DNA from 3 places in the Sutcliffiella sp. NC1 genome. Region 3 is predicted to be linked to each of the others. Evidence: a T-box and tRNA genes for the amino acid it is inferred to sense, from the RefSeq annotation. Region 3 holds a T-box; the other regions hold tRNA genes.
The links. A T-box is a leader RNA that pairs with one kind of tRNA and senses whether it is charged. The one in region 3 lies ahead of thrS (threonine--tRNA ligase), so its partner is inferred to be a tRNA-Thr.
Positions count from the first base shown of each region.

Region 1 (7,140 bases), 1.8 Mb from region 3:
GCGTACGGATCTGCTTTATGTAAAATCTCACCAGTTTGTGTGACTATTTCGTACTTATAAAGATGTCCACTCAAGTCCTCATCTGGAATGAGTATTGTCCAAACACCTTCCTTATTCAACCTTTCTAATTCATTACTAGATCCATTCCAATTGTTGAAGGAACCAATCAATCTAACATTTTTAGCATTTGGTGCCCAAACAGTAAATCTAGTACCTACTAACTTTCTTCTTTTCTTTACAATGTGTGAACCAAACAATTCAAAGCTTTTGTAGTATGTTCCTTCATGAAATAAGTGCAACTGATAATCTGTTGGAGTAGCGACAAGCATTTCTTCACCCTTCCTTCATAATGTTTCCTACTAATTATGATAAATAGTTTTCTGACAACTGTATAATTATTTTTGTAGACATGTTTTTACAAAATTTTAAATAATAAAATTATTGTCGAAAGCTGCAGAAGAAATTAACCGCTTTCAATGCTTCTACTAGAACGAACACATTTTTTTATTACTCGTGCTAACGTTTTCACAAATTTCACAAACGAGTAGCATTTTGTAGAAACCTGTCGATATGTTTTTATGTTAAATGGAAAAATTTTTGTGGAATAATAGTTTCTTATTGTATATTTTGACCTATTTTTATACTGTGAAAACTTAATGCCACCATTTTCTTAATTTACTTGCAAAAAAAAAGCTCGTAATAAACGAGCTTTTTGCATTTACATACTATATATAAAAGTAAACCATAAAATTAAGATTCTTGTATAAATGTTAGGTGTTGTATTATCTTATACTTTCTCCAAACGATACTTAGATGGAAGGATAGTACATTATTTTTATATTAGGACCATAGAGCTTTCGTATAAGCTACTTGTAAGCCCAACTTGTGCATATTATAATGGCTAACACTTCCATACTTAGCTTGTCCACATATTAATTGAGCACCACTACCTAAAGCATCATATATGCGTTCATATATTAAGCTAGTATGTATACCCTTATCACGCTTTTCTGGAAGTGTAGCGGCTACAGCTAAAGTTGCAACATGATGATGTATATGTAATACTCCTACTCCGACTGGCTTTTCTTCAATAGTGGCCAAATAAAATTTCCAACCTTCTAAACCATGCAATATTATGTTGTTTCCACTTACTGCTTCTTTAAAAGAAGTTGGCATGTTAAAAGCTTTTACATAAATTTCTCCATATAGATGAAACTGTTCAACGGTTAATTCAGTAATGTTTACATGGCTATTTAACTTATGAATAGTTGGCTTTGACCCAGAACTAAACAATGTAGTATGAAAATCTTTGTGAGAAACTCCGTAGTTTGGAAGTTTGGATAACAGTCGTGAGCTTACATGTCCAGGTACTATCTCTAGTTGTATTGGAATTTTTTTCGCGGCATAATGGAAAAAGATTTCATCTAAAAGATGTTCTTCTGCATCTGTTAATCCTTTCACTGTATTGTAAGCTGGACCAGGTATACCATTAATTGAAAAGGCAGTTGCATTGCCAAATTGAGTAATATTTACACCTAATTCGTTATTAGATATTTGTTGAAGGGCACGTAATCGTGAGGTAACCATATTAATTTCGGAGAGTTCTAGCTGTTTTGATAGATTAAAAGGTAACATCTTAAATTCACTTCCTACTTAAAAGAGTAAGATGTCGATCTAGTTGTGTAACTATATTTATTATAACAAACTATAGAAATATGGATAGAATCAACCATTTTAAACAAAGGGAAAGAGGAAACGAAATGCAGTGGTAACTAGGATAATTCGAGTTGCTATGTCATATGGACGTAACAGAAAATTTGCAGTTGGTTTATGCGCTCGTCCTAGAAGAGACAAATAGGTTATACTGTTCACTACAAAGTTACAATTTTTTTAGTTTCCTAGCAAAAGAAAAAACAGTAGTCTTATAGACTACTGTTTAGATGACCCGTACGGGATTCGAACCCGTGTTACCGCCGTGAAAGGGCGGTGTCTTAACCGCTTGACCAACGGGCCAAATTTCATATAGCTGGCGGAGAAGGAGGGATTTGAACCCTCGCGCCGGTTACCCGACCTACACCCTTAGCAGGGGCGCCTCTTCAGCCACTTGAGTACTTCTCCAAATGGCTCCACCAGTAGGATTCGAACCTACGACCCTTCGGTTAACAGCCGAATGCTCTACCGCTGAGCTATGGTGGAATAAAATATGGTGGGCCTAAATGGACTCGAACCATCGACCTCACGCTTATCAGGCGTGCGCTCTAACCAGCTGAGCTATAGGCCCCTAAATGGAGCGGGTGATGGGAATCGAACCCACGACATCAGCTTGGAAGGCTGAGGTTTTACCATTAAACTACACCCGCATAAAGGGCGATTGATGGGAATCGAACCCACGAGTGCCAGAGCCACAATCTGGTGCGTTAACCACTTCGCCACAACCGCCATGGTAATGTACAAAAAATATTGATGGTGCCGGCGATAGGAGTCGAACCCACGACCTACTGATTACAAGTCAGTTGCTCTACCAACTGAGCTACACCGGCATTTAAGATTTATAATAATAATTTAAATGGTGGCTCGGGACGGAATCGAACCGCCGACACATGGATTTTCAGTCCATTGCTCTACCGACTGAGCTACCGAGCCATTTAATATTTTCGGGCCTAAACTTTGTCTTTCGTATCCATTGTCCTCGTCTCAGGAAGACTATTCAAGAAGCCTCTCGACGAGTACAACTCGTAGTAATTTCGATGATGCTTTGCTCGTTGCTCTACCGACTGAGCTACCGAGCCTAAATATTAATTTTTATAATGGCGGTCCCGACGGGAATCGAACCCGCGATCTCCTGCGTGACAGGCAGGCATGTTAACCGCTACACCACGGGACCTGGTTGCGGGGACAGGATTTGAACCTGCGACCTTCGGGTTATGAGCCCGACGAGCTACCGGACTGCTCCACCCCGCGACGATAAAAATTACTACATATTCTTTTTCTAAAGTAGCCATTTTTCATCATTCGAACGATATAATTTCTTGAATGATAAATATAATATGGCGGAGGAAGAGGGATTCGAACCCCCGCGGGCTTTAACACCCCTGTCGGTTTTCAAGACCGATCCCTTCAGCCGGACTTGGGTATTCCTCCGAATTATGAATGATACATGGTGGACCTTGTAGGACTCGAACCTACGACCGGACGGTTATGAGCCGTCTGCTCTAACCAACTGAGCTAAAGGTCCTTTGGTAGCGGCGGAGGGAGTCGAACCCACGACCTCACGGGTATGAACCGTACGCTCTAGCCAGCTGAGCTACACCGCCAAAGTATTTTATTAAAGATAAGTGGAGCCTAGCGGGATCGAACCGCTGACCTCCTGCGTGCAAGGCAGGCGCTCTCCCAGCTGAGCTAAGGCCCCATGAGTTAAATCAATTACAATGTTATCTGGTCGGGAAGACAGGATTTGAACCTGCGACCCCTTGGTCCCAAACCAAGTGCTCTACCAAGCTGAGCTACTTCCCGTGAATGGCGCGCCCGAGAGGACTCGAACCCCTAACCTTTTGATCCGTAGTCAAACGCTCTATCCAATTGAGCTACGGGCGCTATTCTTATTTTTAAAAATGGTGCCGAGGACCGGAATCGAACCGGTACGGTAGTCACCTACCGCAGGATTTTAAGTCCTGTGCGTCTGCCAGTTCCGCCACCCCGGCAACTTTCGTGGAGCGGAAGACGGGATTCGAACCCGCGACCCCCACCTTGGCAAGGTGGTGTTCTACCACTGAACTACTTCCGCTAATATTTACTTATGCGGGTGAAGGGACTCGAACCCCCACGTCAAAGACACTAGATCCTAAGTCTAGCGCGTCTGCCAATTCCGCCACACCCGCGTAGATGGTGTGCCATGAAGGACTCGAACCTTCGACCCTCTGATTAAAAGTCAGATGCTCTACCGACTGAGCTAATGGCACTTAATTATTATTCTGCCTAAAGTCTAATACAACTGTAAGCATGATACTATTCGAAGAAGTGTTTCCTTTAGACGTCCATGCCTCAGGATGTTAATTCAAGTAGCAGCTCGGCATGTACGCTGAAGCTTATGCTTCGTAGCAAATTCCGACGTGCTCTACCGACTGAGCTAATGGCACTTAATAAATGGTGCCGGCGATAGGAGTCGAACCCACGACCTACTGATTACAAGTCAGTTGCTCTACCAACTGAGCTACACCGGCATATATAATTTGCATTTAAAACCATTACTTCTTTTTAATAGCCGTCACCCAAATCTCAGAAAGATTATTCAAGTAGCAGCTCGATTTGTGCGCTGAAGTGATTCCTTCGAAGCGTATTCGATCGTGCTCTACCAACTGAGCTACACCGGCATATTTAGTTTAGTTAAATAATAATGGTGGAGGATGACGGGATCGAACCGCCGACCCCCTGCTTGTAAGGCAGGTGCTCTCCCAGCTGAGCTAATCCTCCGTTATAACAGCCTGGCAACGTCCTACTCTCGCAGGGGGACAGCCCCCAACTACCATCGGCGCTGAAGAGCTTAACTTCCGTGTTCGGTATGGGAACGGGTGTGACCTCTTCGCCATCATTACCAGACTATTATTAAGTGACAAGAATAATTATATTCACTTTTCATAAAAAATCAAGTGTTTTTTTATTCTTTCAAAACTAGATAATATTTTCATCAAGATAGTTCGTATCGTTCATATACATTGGTTAAGTCCTCGATCGATTAGTATTCGTCAGCTACACGTGTCGCCACGCTTCCACCTCGAACCTATCAACCTGATCATCTTTCAGGGATCTTACTAGCATAATGCTAAAGGAAATCTCATCTTGAGGGGGGCTTCATGCTTAGATGCTTTCAGCACTTATCCCGTCCGCACGTAGCTACCCAGCTATGCCTTTGGCAAGACAACTGGTACACCAGCGGTGCGTCCATCCCGGTCCTCTCGTACTAAGGACAGCTCCTCTCAAATTTCCTACGCCCACGACGGATAGGGACCGAACTGTCTCACGACGTTCTGAACCCAGCTCGCGTACCGCTTTAATGGGCGAACAGCCCAACCCTTGGGACCGACTACAGCCCCAGGATGCGATGAGCCGACATCGAGGTGCCAAACCTCCCCGTCGATGTGGACTCTTGGGGGAGATAAGCCTGTTATCCCCGGGGTAGCTTTTATCCGTTGAGCGATGGCCCTTCCATGCGGAACCACCGGATCACTAAGCCCGACTTTCGTCCCTGCTCGACTTGTAGGTCTCGCAGTCAAGCTCCCTTGTGCCTTTACACTCTACGAATGATTTCCAACCATTCTGAGGGAACCTTTGGGCGCCTCCGTTACTCTTTAGGAGGCGACCGCCCCAGTCAAACTGCCCACCTGACACTGTCTCCCGAGCCGATAAGGCTCGCGGGTTAGAATTTCAATACAGCCAGGGTAGTATCCCACCGACGCCTCCACCGAAGCTAGCGCTCCGGCTTCTCAGGCTCCTACCTATCCTGTACAAGCTGTACCAAAATTCAATATCAGGCTACAGTAAAGCTCCACGGGGTCTTTCCGTCCTGTCGCGGGTAACCTGCATCTTCACAGGTACTATAATTTCACCGAGTCTCTGGTTGAGACAGTGCCCAGATCGTTACGCCTTTCGTGCGGGTCGGAACTTACCCGACAAGGAATTTCGCTACCTTAGGACCGTTATAGTTACGGCCGCCGTTTACTGGGGCTTCGGTTCAAAGCTTCGCGCCGAGGCGCTAACCTTTCCCCTTAACCTTCCAGCACCGGGCAGGCGTCAGCCCCTATACTTCGCCTTACGGCTTCGCAGAGACCTGTGTTTTTGCTAAACAGTCGCCTGGGCCTATTCACTGCGGCTCTCTCGGGCTTTAACACCCTAACAGAGCACCCCTTCTCCCGAAGTTACGGGGTCATTTTGCCGAGTTCCTTAACCAGAGTTCTCTCGCTCACCTTAGGATTCTCTCCTCGCCTACCTGTGTCGGTTTGCGGTACGGGCACCATATTCCTCGCTAGAAGCTTTTCTTGGCAGTGTGGAATCAGGAACTTCGGTACTATATTTCCCTCGCCATCACAGCTCAGCCTTTAGGATAAGCGGATTTGCCTACTTATCCAGCCTAACTGCTTGGACGCACATATCCAACAGTGCGCTTACCCTATCCTCCTGCGTCCCTCCATCGCTCAAACGGAATGAGGTGGTACAGGAATATCAACCTGTTATCCATCGCCTACGCCTTTCGGCCTCGGCTTAGGTCCCGACTAACCCTGAGCGGACGAGCCTTCCTCAGGAAACCTTAGGCATTCGGTGGAAGGGATTCTCACCCTTCTTTCGCTACTCATACCGGCATTCTCACTTCTAAGCGCTCCACCAGTCCTTACGGTCTAGCTTCAACGCCCTTAGAACGCTCTCCTACCACTGTTCGTAAGAACAGTCCGCAGCTTCGGTGATACGTTTAGCCCCGGTACATTTTCGGCGCAGAGTCACTCGACCAGTGAGCTATTACGCACTCTTTAAATGGTGGCTGCTTCTAAGCCAACATCCTGGTTGTCTAAGCAACTCCACATCCTTTTCCACTTAACGTATACTTTGGGACCTTAGCTGGCGGTCTGGGCTGTTTCCCTCTTGACTACGGATCTTATCACTCGCAGTCTGACTCCTGAGAAACAAGTCTTTGGCATTCGGAGTTTGACTGAATTCGGTAATCCGATGAGGACCCCTAGTCCAATCAGTGCTCTACCTCCAAGACTCTTTACTCAAGGCTAGCCCTAAAGCTATTTCGGAGAGAACCAGCTATCTCCAGGTTCGATTGGAATTTCTCCGCTACCCACACCTCATCCCCGCACTTTTCAACGTGCGTGGGTTCGGGCCTCCATTCAGTGTTACCTGAACTTCACCCTGGACATGGGTAGATCACCTGGTTTCGGGTCTACGACCACGTACTATGACGCCCTATTCAGACTCGCTTTCGCTACGGCTCCGTCTCATCAACTTAACCTTGCACGTAATCGTAACTCGCCGGTTCATTCTACAAAAGGCACGCTATCACCCATTAACGGGCTCTAACTACTTGTAGGCACACGGTTTCAGGATCTTTTCACTCCCCTTCCGGGGTGCTTTTCACCTTTCCCTCAC
Region 1 is NZ_CP115153.1:3,933,222-3,940,361, forward strand. Features, by position in the region: gene glgB (1,4-alpha-glucan branching protein GlgB) at 1-329, opposite strand, end outside; gene O1A01_RS20420 (GNAT family protein) at 841-1,635, opposite strand; tRNA gene O1A01_RS20425 (tRNA-Glu) at 1,942-2,013, opposite strand; tRNA gene O1A01_RS20430 (tRNA-Ser) at 2,028-2,118, opposite strand; tRNA gene O1A01_RS20435 (tRNA-Asn) at 2,122-2,196, opposite strand; tRNA gene O1A01_RS20440 (tRNA-Ile) at 2,205-2,281, opposite strand; tRNA gene O1A01_RS20445 (tRNA-Gly) at 2,287-2,360, opposite strand; tRNA gene O1A01_RS20450 (tRNA-His) at 2,367-2,439, opposite strand; tRNA gene O1A01_RS20455 (tRNA-Thr) at 2,465-2,540, opposite strand; tRNA gene O1A01_RS20460 (tRNA-Phe) at 2,568-2,643, opposite strand; tRNA gene O1A01_RS20465 (tRNA-Asp) at 2,809-2,884, opposite strand; tRNA gene O1A01_RS20470 (tRNA-Met) at 2,885-2,961, opposite strand; tRNA gene O1A01_RS20475 (tRNA-Ser) at 3,049-3,141, opposite strand; tRNA gene O1A01_RS20480 (tRNA-Ile) at 3,159-3,235, opposite strand; tRNA gene O1A01_RS20485 (tRNA-Met) at 3,238-3,314, opposite strand; tRNA gene O1A01_RS20490 (tRNA-Ala) at 3,337-3,409, opposite strand; tRNA gene O1A01_RS20495 (tRNA-Pro) at 3,437-3,513, opposite strand; tRNA gene O1A01_RS20500 (tRNA-Arg) at 3,518-3,594, opposite strand; tRNA gene O1A01_RS20505 (tRNA-Leu) at 3,613-3,701, opposite strand; tRNA gene O1A01_RS20510 (tRNA-Gly) at 3,710-3,784, opposite strand; tRNA gene O1A01_RS20515 (tRNA-Leu) at 3,798-3,878, opposite strand; tRNA gene O1A01_RS20520 (tRNA-Lys) at 3,884-3,959, opposite strand; tRNA gene O1A01_RS20525 (tRNA-Thr) at 4,145-4,220, opposite strand; tRNA gene O1A01_RS20530 (tRNA-Val) at 4,395-4,470, opposite strand; rRNA gene rrf (5S ribosomal RNA) at 4,480-4,596, opposite strand; rRNA gene O1A01_RS20540 (23S ribosomal RNA) at 4,713-7,140, opposite strand, start outside.
Region 1: it has a tRNA-Thr gene. The T-box ahead of thrS (threonine--tRNA ligase) is inferred to sense a tRNA for this amino acid. The anticodon was not compared.

Region 2 (7,140 bases), 1.2 Mb from region 3:
CTTCTTTCTGGCTTCCGATCGGAGTAATTTTATTTATTTTCCCTTCTGCGTTACATTTGACAATCTCTGCCCCTCTTCTTCTGTGCATTTCCCTTTTATTCTTTATCGTATCGTCGTTTATAATATAGTTACCAGTTTGAGAACTTCTATATACATAACTTTGAAGCAACATTTCAACATGTCTTTGCAATTGAGTATTCATCGTATACACTCCTCCAGAAAACTTCTTTTTACACTGTATGCTTTTAGAAGTAGTCTCATTAAAAAGACAGAAAAAAAGTGAGAGTTATTGGTTAACTCTCACTCTTCAATAATGCTATTCCCTTCTCCATTTCTTCTCGTGCATCTGAATCTTGTTCTTTCTCCATTAAGTGCATTAAGCGAGGTAAGGAAGATTGTTCTCCAATTTTACCTAATGCCCATGCTGCTGTCCCTCTAATGACAGGTCTTGGATCATTTTCAATTAGCTCAAGGAGAACTGGGACAGCCGTTTTATCCCGATAATGGGCTAGTGCTATAATTGCATTTCGTTGGATTGGTTTTTTTCCTCGCCATGAACCTGACATATGGCCATATTTTTCTTTAAACTCTCGATTACTCATTGTTAACAAAGGCTTTAATCTCGGCTTTACTAGCTCAGGATCGGGTTCTAATTCCGCATGAAGGTGAAAGTCCTTCCCCTTATTTTCTGGACATACCGTCTGGCACGTGTCACAACCATACAAACGATTACCTAGTTTTGTTCTATATTCTTCTTTTAAAAAGCCTTTCGTCTGTGTTAAAAAGGCAATGCACTTGTTAGAATCGAGTTGCCCTCCTTGAATTAATGCACCGGTTGGACAAGCATCCACACACTTATTACACGACCCACAACGGTCTTCAATCGATTGATCTGGATCAAATGGTATATTTGTAATCATTTCACCTAAATACACGTAGGAACCAAATTCTGGCGTAATAATGGCACAGTTTTTACCACTCCACCCGATACCTGCTCTTTCGGCAACTGCTCGATCTGCAAGCTCACCTGTATCGACCATTGATTTTAATGTTGCTTCTGGGACTTTTTGTTTAATGAATTCTTCTAATTTACTTAAGCGATCTCTCAGTACAAGGTGATAATCTGTTCCCCATGATGCCCTGCAAAAAATACCCCGTGGGTCCTTCCTCGTACTACGAGGTGCATCTTTCATTTTTGATGGGTAAGCAATCGCAATCGCAATAATAGATTTTGCTTGAGGGAGTAAAAGCTGAGGATTCGTTCGCTTTTCAATATCACTTTCTTCAAAACCTGATTGGTACCCATTTTCTTGCTGTACTCTCAACCGTTCCTTCAATTCAACAAAAGGACTTGCACTTGTAAAACCAATTTTATCAATGCCAATTTGCTTACTGTATTGAATAATTTCTTCTTTTAATTTAGTAAAATTCAATGTATGCACCTCCTTTGCTAACATTTTTAACTATTCATTTAATGTGTGGTAAACTAATATAAACATGGAAATAAAGGAAGCGGTATAATGATTACAATACATAATGAAGTAAAAAAAGCTATTCCAAATTTTAAGTTAGGTTATATTGAATATGAAAATACAACTATAAGCACTACACCCCAAATGTTTAAAGGTAGATTTCGCCTTTTTCAAGAATCAATATACTTTGATTTACTTGATCAAGAACTAAAAAGTGTTCACGGAATAGCGGAATGGAGAAAGATTTTCAAACAAACTGGTACTGATCCGAGTAGGTACCGCCCATCCGCCGAAGCGCTATATAGAAGGATTAAAAAAGGTCAGTTTCTTGAACCTGTAAACTCTGGCGTAGACATTAATAATTTTTTTTCGTTAAAGTATTCAATTCCTTTTGGTTTATATGATAATGCAAAACTTAACGGACAGCTATCAGTAATGATTGGAAAAGAAAATGATCACTATACTGGTTTAAACGGTAGAATAATCAGTCTTGATAAAATCCTTCATACTGCTGACGAAAATGGCCCGTTCGGAAGTCCTTACATTGATAGTACTAGATCCCCTATTTCAGAAGCAACTACTGATGCCATTCAACTTGTTTATTTACTTCCATCTATTGAAAATAATGAAGCAGTAAAGATGCTAGAGAGTGTTGCTTCTATGTTTGTACAAATTAACGGCGGGAATTTTAAAGTAAATCTAGTATCATAAAGAATTCATTTTATTAATGAATTCTTTTTTTGTTCTTTAACATATTAGATTAAAAGTATCCATAGTGGGTAAACAAAAAAACGTAATGCATCGTTAATTTGTTTAACGAAACACTACGTTACTCACTATGTATGGAGCGGGTGATGGGAATCGAACCCACGACATCAGCTTGGAAGGCTGAGGTTTTACCATTAAACTACACCCGCACTGGCCTATTCTTAATTAATACCGGTGGTCGGGTTCGAACCGACACTCCGAAGGAACACGATTTTGAGTCGTGCGCGTCTGCCAATTCCGCCACACCGGCGTAAACAGTATTAAAATAAAAAATGGTGCCGAGGACCGGAATCGAACCGGTACGGTAGTCACCTACCGCAGGATTTTAAGTCCTGTGCGTCTGCCAGTTCCGCCACCCCGGCTTGTAACACTGTTTGGCATTTATTAGTGGAGGCGGCAACCGGATTCGAACCGGTGGTAAAGGTTTTGCAGACCTCTGCCTTACCACTTGGCTATGCCGCCTAATGTATTGGAGCGGAAGACGGGATTCGAACCCGCGACCCCCACCTTGGCAAGGTGGTGTTCTACCACTGAACTACTTCCGCAAAATTGGCTGGGCTAGCTGGATTCGAACCAACGCATGACGGAGTCAAAGTCCGTTGCCTTACCGCTTGGCTATAGCCCAATAATTTTATAATGTTGGGGCGATTGATGGGAATCGAACCCACGAGTGCCAGAGCCACAATCTGGTGCGTTAACCACTTCGCCACAACCGCCATAATGTTAAGTTTTGTTTTATAATTGGCAGGGGCAGTAGGAATCGAACCCACACCGGAGGTTTTGGAGACCTCTGTTCTACCGTTAAACTATGCCCCTATAGTAAGAATTGTTACAACTTAATTTAAAATGGTGGAGGGGGACGGATTCGAACCGCCGAACCCAAGGGAGCGGATTTACAGTCCGCCGCGTTTAGCCACTTCGCTACCCCTCCAGTAAGGATGGTGCCGGCGATAGGAGTCGAACCCACGACCTACTGATTACAAGTCAGTTGCTCTACCAACTGAGCTACACCGGCATATATTAAATGCAATTATTTCTTTTTATAATTTAAATGGTGGCTCGGGACGGAATCGAACCGCCGACACATGGATTTTCAGTCCATTGCTCTACCGACTGAGCTACCGAGCCTAACTTTAAATTATAATGGCGGTCCCGACGGGAATCGAACCCGCGATCTCCTGCGTGACAGGCAGGCATGTTAACCGCTACACCACGGGACCTGGTTGCGGGGACAGGATTTGAACCTGCGACCTTCGGGTTATGAGCCCGACGAGCTACCGGACTGCTCCACCCCGCGACGATATTAATCTTATAATTTATGGTGGAGGATGACGGGATCGAACCGCCGACCCCCTGCTTGTAAGGCAGGTGCTCTCCCAGCTGAGCTAATCCTCCAATATATAATGGTGACCCGTACGGGATTCGAACCCGTGTTACCGCCGTGAAAGGGCGGTGTCTTAACCGCTTGACCAACGGGCCATAATTGTAAGAGTTTAAGAATGGCGGAGAGCAAGGGATTTGAACCCTTGAGACGGCGGTAACCGTCTACACGATTTCCAATCGTGCTCCTTCGGCCACTCGGACAGCTCTCCATAATGGCTCCACCAGTAGGATTCGAACCTACGACCCTTCGGTTAACAGCCGAATGCTCTACCGCTGAGCTATGGTGGAATAGAAGAATTATATCCTTCAGCCTGGCAACGTCCTACTCTCGCAGGGGGACAGCCCCCAACTACCATCGGCGCTGAAGAGCTTAACTTCCGTGTTCGGTATGGGAACGGGTGTGACCTCTTCGCCATCATTACCAGACATTTTTTTAAGGACAAATACTATTATAATATATTTTATGAGAAAATCAAGAGTTTTTTTTGTTCTCTCAAAACTAGATAATATTTTTCATCAAGATCGTTCATATCGTTCATTTAAATTGGTTAAGTCCTCGATCGATTAGTATTCGTCAGCTACACGTGTCGCCACGCTTCCACCTCGAACCTATCAACCTGATCATCTTTCAGGGATCTTACTAGCTTGCGCTAAAGGAAATCTCATCTTGAGGGGGGCTTCATGCTTAGATGCTTTCAGCACTTATCCCGTCCGCACGTAGCTACCCAGCTATGCCTTTGGCAAGACAACTGGTACACCAGCGGTGCGTCCATCCCGGTCCTCTCGTACTAAGGACAGCTCCTCTCAAATTTCCTACGCCCACGACGGATAGGGACCGAACTGTCTCACGACGTTCTGAACCCAGCTCGCGTACCGCTTTAATGGGCGAACAGCCCAACCCTTGGGACCGACTACAGCCCCAGGATGCGATGAGCCGACATCGAGGTGCCAAACCTCCCCGTCGATGTGGACTCTTGGGGGAGATAAGCCTGTTATCCCCGGGGTAGCTTTTATCCGTTGAGCGATGGCCCTTCCATGCGGAACCACCGGATCACTAAGCCCGACTTTCGTCCCTGCTCGACTTGTAGGTCTCGCAGTCAAGCTCCCTTGTGCCTTTACACTCTACGAATGATTTCCAACCATTCTGAGGGAACCTTTGGGCGCCTCCGTTACTCTTTAGGAGGCGACCGCCCCAGTCAAACTGCCCACCTGACACTGTCTCCCGAGCCGATAAGGCTCGCGGGTTAGAATTTCAATACAGCCAGGGTAGTATCCCACCGACGCCTCCACCGAAGCTAGCGCTCCGGCTTCTCAGGCTCCTACCTATCCTGTACAAGCTGTACCAAAATTCAATATCAGGCTACAGTAAAGCTCCACGGGGTCTTTCCGTCCTGTCGCGGGTAACCTGCATCTTCACAGGTACTATAATTTCACCGAGTCTCTGGTTGAGACAGTGCCCAGATCGTTACGCCTTTCGTGCGGGTCGGAACTTACCCGACAAGGAATTTCGCTACCTTAGGACCGTTATAGTTACGGCCGCCGTTTACTGGGGCTTCGGTTCAAAGCTTCGCGCCGAGGCGCTAACCTTTCCCCTTAACCTTCCAGCACCGGGCAGGCGTCAGCCCCTATACTTCGCCTTACGGCTTCGCAGAGACCTGTGTTTTTGCTAAACAGTCGCCTGGGCCTATTCACTGCGGCTCTCTCGGGCTTTAACACCCTAACAGAGCACCCCTTCTCCCGAAGTTACGGGGTCATTTTGCCGAGTTCCTTAACCAGAGTTCTCTCGCTCACCTTAGGATTCTCTCCTCGCCTACCTGTGTCGGTTTGCGGTACGGGCACCATATTCCTCGCTAGAAGCTTTTCTTGGCAGTGTGGAATCAGGAACTTCGGTACTATATTTCCCTCGCCATCACAGCTCAGCCTTTAGGATAAGCGGATTTGCCTACTTATCCAGCCTAACTGCTTGGACGCACATATCCAACAGTGCGCTTACCCTATCCTCCTGCGTCCCTCCATCGCTCAAACGGAATGAGGTGGTACAGGAATATCAACCTGTTATCCATCGCCTACGCCTTTCGGCCTCGGCTTAGGTCCCGACTAACCCTGAGCGGACGAGCCTTCCTCAGGAAACCTTAGGCATTCGGTGGAAGGGATTCTCACCCTTCTTTCGCTACTCATACCGGCATTCTCACTTCTAAGCGCTCCACCAGTCCTTACGGTCTAGCTTCAACGCCCTTAGAACGCTCTCCTACCACTGTTCGTAAGAACAGTCCGCAGCTTCGGTGATACGTTTAGCCCCGGTACATTTTCGGCGCAGAGTCACTCGACCAGTGAGCTATTACGCACTCTTTAAATGGTGGCTGCTTCTAAGCCAACATCCTGGTTGTCTAAGCAACTCCACATCCTTTTCCACTTAACGTATACTTTGGGACCTTAGCTGGCGGTCTGGGCTGTTTCCCTCTTGACTACGGATCTTATCACTCGCAGTCTGACTCCTGAGAAACAAGTCTTTGGCATTCGGAGTTTGACTGAATTCGGTAATCCGATGAGGACCCCTAGTCCAATCAGTGCTCTACCTCCAAGACTCTTTACTCAAGGCTAGCCCTAAAGCTATTTCGGAGAGAACCAGCTATCTCCAGGTTCGATTGGAATTTCTCCGCTACCCACACCTCATCCCCGCACTTTTCAACGTGCGTGGGTTCGGGCCTCCATTCAGTGTTACCTGAACTTCACCCTGGACATGGGTAGATCACCTGGTTTCGGGTCTACGACCACGTACTATGACGCCCTATTCAGACTCGCTTTCGCTACGGCTCCGTCTCATCAACTTAACCTTGCACGTAATCGTAACTCGCCGGTTCATTCTACAAAAGGCACGCTATCACCCATTAACGGGCTCTAACTACTTGTAGGCACACGGTTTCAGGATCTTTTCACTCCCCTTCCGGGGTGCTTTTCACCTTTCCCTCACGGTACTGGTTCACTATCGGTCACTAGGGAGTATTTAGCCTTGGGAGATGGTCCTCCCAGCTTCCGACGGGATTTCTCGTGTCCCGCCGTACTCAGGATCCACTCAAGAGAGAACGAGGTTTCAACTACAGGGTTTTTACCTTCTATGACAGACCTTTCCAGGTCGCTTCGTTTACCCCGTTCTTTTGTAACTCCGTATAGAGTGTCCTACAACCCCAAGAGGCAAGCCTCTTGGTTTGGGCTAATTCCGTTTCGCTCGCCGCTACTCAGGAAATCGCGTTTGCTTTCTCTTCCTCCGGGTACTTAGATGTTTCAGTTCCCCGGGTCTGCCTTCCATACCCTATGTATTCAGGTAAGGATACTACTCCATTACGAGCAGTGGGTTTCCCCATTCGGAAATCTCTGGATCAAAGCTTACTTACAGCTCCCCAAAGCATATCGGTGTTAGTCCCGTCCTTCATCGGCTCCTAGTGCCAAGGCATCCACCGTGCGCCCTTAATAACTTAACCGTCGACAAATGATAAGCGTCGCATCTCTTCGTCAGCTT
Region 2 is NZ_CP115153.1:934,129-941,268, reverse strand. Features, by position in the region: gene O1A01_RS04750 (amidase domain-containing protein) at 1-202, opposite strand, end outside; gene queG (tRNA epoxyqueuosine(34) reductase QueG) at 294-1,457, opposite strand; gene O1A01_RS04740 (B3/B4 domain-containing protein) at 1,521-2,183, shown strand; tRNA gene O1A01_RS04735 (tRNA-Gly) at 2,316-2,389, opposite strand; tRNA gene O1A01_RS04730 (tRNA-Leu) at 2,410-2,490, opposite strand; tRNA gene O1A01_RS04725 (tRNA-Leu) at 2,514-2,602, opposite strand; tRNA gene O1A01_RS04720 (tRNA-Cys) at 2,629-2,702, opposite strand; tRNA gene O1A01_RS04715 (tRNA-Gly) at 2,711-2,785, opposite strand; tRNA gene O1A01_RS04710 (tRNA-Gln) at 2,791-2,865, opposite strand; tRNA gene O1A01_RS04705 (tRNA-His) at 2,881-2,956, opposite strand; tRNA gene O1A01_RS04700 (tRNA-Trp) at 2,983-3,056, opposite strand; tRNA gene O1A01_RS04695 (tRNA-Tyr) at 3,088-3,171, opposite strand; tRNA gene O1A01_RS04690 (tRNA-Thr) at 3,180-3,255, opposite strand; tRNA gene O1A01_RS04685 (tRNA-Phe) at 3,293-3,368, opposite strand; tRNA gene O1A01_RS04680 (tRNA-Asp) at 3,385-3,460, opposite strand; tRNA gene O1A01_RS04675 (tRNA-Met) at 3,461-3,537, opposite strand; tRNA gene O1A01_RS04670 (tRNA-Val) at 3,560-3,635, opposite strand; tRNA gene O1A01_RS04665 (tRNA-Glu) at 3,645-3,719, opposite strand; tRNA gene O1A01_RS04660 (tRNA-Ser) at 3,741-3,832, opposite strand; tRNA gene O1A01_RS04655 (tRNA-Asn) at 3,837-3,911, opposite strand; rRNA gene rrf (5S ribosomal RNA) at 3,933-4,049, opposite strand; rRNA gene O1A01_RS04645 (23S ribosomal RNA) at 4,168-7,102, opposite strand.
Region 2: it has a tRNA-Thr gene. The T-box ahead of thrS (threonine--tRNA ligase) is inferred to sense a tRNA for this amino acid. The anticodon was not compared.

Region 3 (7,140 bases):
TAATGATAAAAAAATGAACCATTTCAATGTTTTGACAAGGACATGACGAACAACTAAGGAGGAAATATAATGTCCAATGAAGGAAAGTCAAGAAAAATTATTTTAGATTTAGCAGTTACTCTAGATGGATTTATTGAAGGGAAAAATGGTGAAGTTGATTGGTGCATAATGGACCCTGAAATGGGATTTACTAATTTTCTAAATCAGATTGATACAATTTTGTATGGAAGAAAAAGTTACGATTTATGGGGACAATATACTCCCACGATTGAAGATACTAATGCTGAAAAAGAAATGTGGGAATTGGTTCATAGTAAGGAGAAATATGTGTTTTCCAGAACGCAAAAAGGGTATGACAATAAAGCAATATTTGTAAATGAAAATATTCCCGAGGAAGTAAATAAATTAAAGAATAAGCCTGGTAAAGACATCTGGTTATACGGAGGTGCAAGTCTCATCACAACTTTTATCGATTTAGGACTAGTTGATGAATTTAGATTATCTGTTCATCCTGTGGTCTTGGGAGAAGGAAGACCGTTGTTTATTGATATAAAACAAAGGTTGAATCTGAAATTGGTTAATACAAGAAGTTTCTCCTCTGGCGTTGTTCAACTAACCTACCATTTGATTCAAGAGTAGTAATATTAACCCCTCAACAATCGGCGCTTTTCCTACACATTAAGGAATTAAACTTTATAAGAAATGATTGTGAATATTTTCACTTAAATTAACGGGGGCTTATCTTCCATAAAGTAATACGATAAAAAAGCTCGAAGCGTATTGGCTCCGAGCTTTTTTGCGTGCTAATTTCATTGTTAAAGTGTCTGCTAATTACCGTGCGAAAAGCACTTCTAATTCAAATTTTGTACTTCAAAACCGAACCCGTTAAAATTTCTATAGTCTGCTTTTTGTTTTACGATTTTTATTCTATATAGGAGTAAGTTTGTATTATATCTTTTCTACGATACACACTTAAAATAAGCCCTAGTATAGCCGAATTGAATAGCAACATACTTCCTCCATAACTGATAAAAGGAAGAGAAAAGCTTACTATTGGCAATAGTCCAAGTCCCATAAAAATATTCCAAATTGTTGGAACGGAAATCAAGCTCGCGCCCCCAATTACTAACAGTCTTCCAAGTAGATCCTTTGTCTTAAATGCGTTTGTTGAAATTCTTCCTATAAAAAATAATAATAGAAGACAAAGGAAAATTCCAAACACCCAACCAAAAGAATAAACAAGATAAGGAAAAACAAAATCTGTAAAGGTGGCAGGTAAATTTTGAATGGTTAAATCGTTTGTAAATCCATTTCCGAACCACCCAGCTTGACTATAAATATTATTTAAAACCAAGTAAATCCAGCCACCTCCATTGGGGTCCTTTTCAGGGTGTAAAAATGCCAAAAGCCGTTCTGAAAAAAAGTGACTACCACGGGGAGTTAGAAGAACTGGAACAAGGAGGATTGTTCCAGTAACAACATTCGTGGTGATAATCTTTATTGCTAAATTTTTATGGACTTTTGAAAAACAAAACATGATGCATATACAAGAAATATACATTATCGTTAATGTAAAGTTTGGAAGCATCATATAGAAAATGATTGGTATCCAAAATAAGAAAAAGAGTAACATTTGTTTCTTCCGACTTTTAAAAGTATTTATACGATAAAGGATACCTATCCAAGCTAGAAAAAATAAAAATAATGTGCAGTGTGTCGAGTTTATTACAACTCCGGATACCTCAATATGGTTCATTGCCCCCATATTCATAACACCAAAAAAATATGTATATAGGAGTAAAAGAAATCCAAAACAATAAAGATAAGGCCAAAAACGGAGTAGCTTTCTATAGTCCAAAAACAAAAATGCAACGAGTACAAGTATACTAAGAGCTAACCAAATTGCTTGGCGTGTTACGAAATAGTTGTCTGGAATCGCTTCGTTCTCGAACGTCCATCCTGTTACTGGAAGAAAGCTAATAGCAGCAATAATCCCAAATAACAATAACAAAGGCCAATCCATTTTCGGTCGATGAAGTCGATTTAGATTTTCCCCTAGGTTAAATGGATTTCCCATTTCTTGAACAGCTTTTTCATCCGCTTCATCCTTTGAGATATCTCTTCTTTGGAAAGATTGACTTAACTCTTGTAAGTGGTAGGAGAGCTCCTTTTTTATCATTCCGTGTGCTTCCTTCGACTTAACTTTAGAAGTTACTTTATTGAGGAAGTCATCAAAATTAGATTTACTCATAATGATGCCTCCTCTAGCAAGTGTTTAAATGATAGTTTTTGATTGGGACTAGTCTGTTTGTAAGATGTTAAACATTTTTGACCTTTTGAAGTTAATGAATAATATTTTTTTCCTCCCTTCCATTCAGAGGTTATAAATCCTTTATTCTCAATTAAATGTAAAAGGGAATAAAGCTGTCCTTCATTGTTTTGAAAGGTAAGATCGTTGTGTTGGATAAGTTGAATAGAAAGGTCATAGCCTAACTTTCCTTCGTACTGTAATAATTCAAATAGTAAATATAAAGTTTCTCCCTTCCATGAATGGAGGTGAGTGGGTGATTGTTTTGCTCTTATAGCTTCTTTTACAGCAACTTTTCTTTCGTTAGAAAAGGAAAAATCTTTAAAGACATTTTTTTTCATTGAATTCTTTAAGTTAGAGAATAGGTTATCCATTTTTTATACCTCCTCTTCAATTTTACTTTTTACTAACTCTTTTGCACGTTTTAGTCTCGTTTTTAACGTATTTATATTCACACCCGTAACGTTACTAATCTCTGATAAGGTTAATTCCTCAAAGTAGTGGAGAAAAATTACCTCTCTAAACTTAATTGGTAAAGTCATCACTGCATTAACTAAGCTTGTTTCTTCATCCTTTTGAATGACAGCATCTTCTACTTGCTTTTCTTTTGATGGAATAAAATCAAGAATTTTTTCGTTTAAAGTTATTTTTCTATAGTGCCAGCTTCTTAAATAATCTTTACAGTGGTTACTTGCAATACGAAAAGCCCACGTTTTAATGGAGGATTGTTGTTTAAATGTATGTAATTTTTCGTAGCATTTAATTAGAACTTCTTGTGTTAAATCTTCCGCAACCGTTTGATTTTTTACGTATGTATAGACAAAATGTAAAATGTCGTCACTATAATCATTTATTAATTGATTGATAATATCTTCCTTGTTAGCTAAGCTTTCGATTGTTAGCGGCATTTGCCTTAATTCACTCATTTGCATTTTCACCTCTTCCTCCATTTTAGACGAAGCTAGCAGGTTAGTGGTTTGGAAATATGGAAGAAAATATATTTTTTAAAAGAAACTGAAATAACTAGTTGTGTTATGTAGGAATATATTGTAATATATATAAAAATCAAAAATAAGAGTTATTAAAAAAGCACGGATTAGGACATGGGTTACTTTTACGGTTTTCAGAGAGGGAAGAAATGCTGAGATCTTCCTAACGCAGGATAGTAGCTTACCGCCTTTGAGCTGTATTGGGGAATGAAAAGTATCCAATACCGAAATGCTACGTTACAGCACCAAAGCCATAAGCATAAATATTGTCTTGTGGGAAATTGGGTGGAACCACGGGTATAACAGACTCGTCCCTTGTGAGGGATGAGTCTGTTTTTTATTTTTTCAAAATACTAAAGCAATGAAAAGGGCATGAATTATTTTTACGGCTAACAGAGAGGGAAGAAAAAGGTGCGAGCTTCCTAGCGACGGAAAATAATTTACCACCTTCGAGCTGTATTGGGGAACTAAGTATCCAATATCGTCGATGCTACGTTACAGCACCATAGCCATAAGCGTTATAGTCTTGTGGGAAGTTGGGTGGAACCACGGGTAAATACAGACTCGTCCCTTGTGAGGGATGAGTCTGTTTTTTTATTTTTTAATAAAAGCGATGAAAAGGACATGAATTATTTTTACGGCTAACAGAGAGGGAAGAAAAAGGTGCGAGCTTCCTAGCAACGGAAAAATAATTTACCACCTTTGAGCTATATTGGGGAACTCAAGTATCCAATATCGTCGATGCTACGTTACAGCACTAGAGCCATAAGCATTATGTCTTATGGGAAGCTGGGTGGAACCACGGGTATTTACACACTCGTCCCTTTTATAGGGATGGGTGTGTTTTTTTATACATTATTTTAAAAGGAGTGACCATAATGGGAAACGTTGTGAAAATTAAGTTGCCTGACGGAAATATAAAGGAATTTCCAAAAGGGAGTACAGTGTATAGTGTTGCAGGGGCTATTAGCACAGGGTTACAAAAAAATGCTGTATTAGGAAAAGTAAATGGTCAATTAGTTGATTTATCCTTTCAACTTGAGGGGGATGTTGAACTTACAATTTTAACTTTCCAGTCAAACGAAGCGTTACAAGTTTTACGGCACACTGCAGCTCATGTTTTAGCACAAGCTGTAAAAAGATTGTATGGGAGTGTAAAGTTAGGGATAGGACCTGTTATTGATGATGGTTTTTACTATGATTTAAAGCTAGAAAATAGCTTAAGTTTAAACGATTTAATAGCAATCGAAAAGGAAATGCAAAACATTGTGAACGAAAACTTAACAATCAAAAGAATGGATGTTTCCTTTGAAAACGCTGAAAAATTGTTTAAAGAAATGGAGGAGCCTTTTAAGTTAGAGTTATTAAAAGAAATACCAGAAAGTGAAACAATTACTTTATACAAACAGGGGGAGTTTATTGACCTTTGCCGTGGACCTCATCTTCCTTCTACTGGACTTATGAAGGCATTTAAATTAACTCGTGTATCTGGAGCATATTGGAGAGGGGATAGTGAAGGTGAAGTTCTCCAAAGAATCTATGGCGTTGCTTTTCGAAAAAAGCAAGAATTAGACGAACATCTTCACTTTTTAGAGGAAGCAGCAAAGCGTGACCATCGCTTGTTAGGAAAACAATTGGAGTTATTTATGTTTTCTGAGGAAGCACCTGGTATGCCATTTTATTTACCAAAAGGACAAATCGTTCGAAATGAATTAGAAAGATTTTCTCGTGAAGTTCAAAATGGTGCGGAATACGATGAAGTTCGTACTCCATTTATGATGAATCAACAAATGTGGGAGAAGTCAGGTCATTGGGAACACTATCATGAAAATATGTACTTTTCTGACGTTGATCATACTAAATTTGCATTGAAACCGATGAATTGTCCTGGACATATGTTAATTTTTAAAAATAATTTATATTCTTATCGTGATTTACCGATTCGAATGGCGGAATTTGGTCAAGTTCACCGTCATGAATATAGCGGTGCATTAAATGGACTACTCCGAGTTCGTACATTTTGCCAGGATGATGCCCACATTTTTGTACGAGAGGATCAAATCGAAGACGAAATTAAAAAAGTCTTTTCTCTGATTGACAAAGTGTATCGTACTTTCGGGTTTGATTTTTCTGTGGAACTATCTACTAGACCGGAAGATTCTCTAGGTGATGACAATTTATGGGATCTATCGGAAGCAGCATTAAAAAATGTTTTAGAAACTTTAGGAGTCAATTATCAATTAAACGAAGGGGATGGAGCATTTTACGGACCGAAAATTGATTTTCACATTAAAGATGCTCTTAAAAGAAGTCATCAATGTGGCACAATCCAACTAGATTTTCAAATGCCAGAAAAATTTGATTTAAATTTTATTAATGCTAATAATGAAAAAGTCCGCCCAGTTGTTATACACCGTGCGATTTTTGGCTCGATTGATCGATTCTTTGGTATTCTAATTGAACATTTTGCAGGTGCATTTCCTGTATGGTTAGCACCTATACAAGTACAATTAATCCCAGTTTCACATGTTCATCTAGAATACTGCTTAAAGCTACAGTCCCAATTGAAACAATTAGGGATAAGGGTGAAGCTTGATGAAAGTAATGAAAAGTTAGGATATAAACTAAGAACTACACAGTTACAGAAGGTGCCATATATGTTAGTAGTAGGGGACAAGGAAGTAGAAAGAAATACTGTTAGTGTTAGGGAATATGGTCATAAACAATCGAAAAGTGTTGATCACGATATATTTATTAAGACGCTTTTAGAACAGATAAAAGAACGTAGTATTAATGGAAATGGAATCTCCGCAAAAGTTTAGTATAATGAAGTCAATATAAGAATTAGGAGCTGAAAATATGCAAAAAGTTACTCCCTTTTTAATGTTTCAAGGGCAAGCGGAAGAAGCAATGAATTTGTACACTTCTTTAATAGAGGATTCCGAAATTACAAGCATCACCCGGTACGGTGCAAACCAACCAGGAGATGAAGGAAGTGTCATGCAAGCATCTTTTTCGTTAAAAGGGCAAGAATTTATGTGTATCGATAGCAATATTAAACATGACTTTTCGTTTACTCCTTCCTTTTCGATTTTCCTCACATGTGATTCGGAACAAGAAATCGATGAGCTTTATGAGAAATTAATAGACGGAGGAGCACCTTTAATGCCACTTGGTGATTACGGGTTTAGTCAAAAATTTGGATGGATTAATGACAAGTATGGTGTATCTTGGCAGTTGAACTTACCAATTAATTAATGTTGTAGATAGCGTTATTCCTTTAGGATTAACGCTTTTCACATGTAAATAATAAAAATGGGAGAGTGGGTTCCATGCAGTTATCAGCAATATTTATTTTTGGACTCGTTTGGGGAGGACTAATGATCTATTTTTTTACACCTACTAGAAAAATAGAAAATGTCGATTTTAAAAAGGACTGGAATTTCCAGCATGCCTTTAAAGATAGTTTAATAAGCATTGGGCTACAAAAAAAGGCGGTGCCAGTTTTTCTAATGTTAGTCATTGCTGTACTAGCTATTTGGTCCTTTCACTCTCAACTTAAATGGCATAATGAAGCACATGGAGGCGGGGAAATGACTTATGATCCAACGGTACGAGCTGTTATATACATCGTTGGTTTCATTGTATATAGCACAATTTTATACTTGTACTTAGCATATAGGAGAGCTATGCTTTTGTTAAAAAAATGAAAGGGTGATATAAGAATGAGTTACAAGCAAGCATTAAAACAATACATAGAAGCTACCAACACTCATGACTTCAATAACGTAAAAACACACCTTCATGACCAAGCAGTTTTTTGGTTTACAAATAAAACATGCG
Region 3 is NZ_CP115153.1:2,130,079-2,137,218, forward strand. Features, by position in the region: gene O1A01_RS11080 (dihydrofolate reductase family protein) at 70-639, shown strand; gene O1A01_RS11085 (FtsW/RodA/SpoVE family cell cycle protein) at 923-2,251, opposite strand; gene O1A01_RS11090 (PadR family transcriptional regulator) at 2,248-2,682, opposite strand; gene O1A01_RS11095 (sigma-70 family RNA polymerase sigma factor) at 2,686-3,234, opposite strand; T-box leader at 3,392-3,616, shown strand; T-box leader at 3,650-3,872, shown strand; T-box leader at 3,902-4,125, shown strand; gene thrS (threonine--tRNA ligase) at 4,176-6,119, shown strand; gene O1A01_RS11105 (VOC family protein) at 6,157-6,555, shown strand; gene O1A01_RS11110 (hypothetical protein) at 6,630-7,007, shown strand; gene O1A01_RS11115 (YybH family protein) at 7,023-7,140, shown strand, end outside.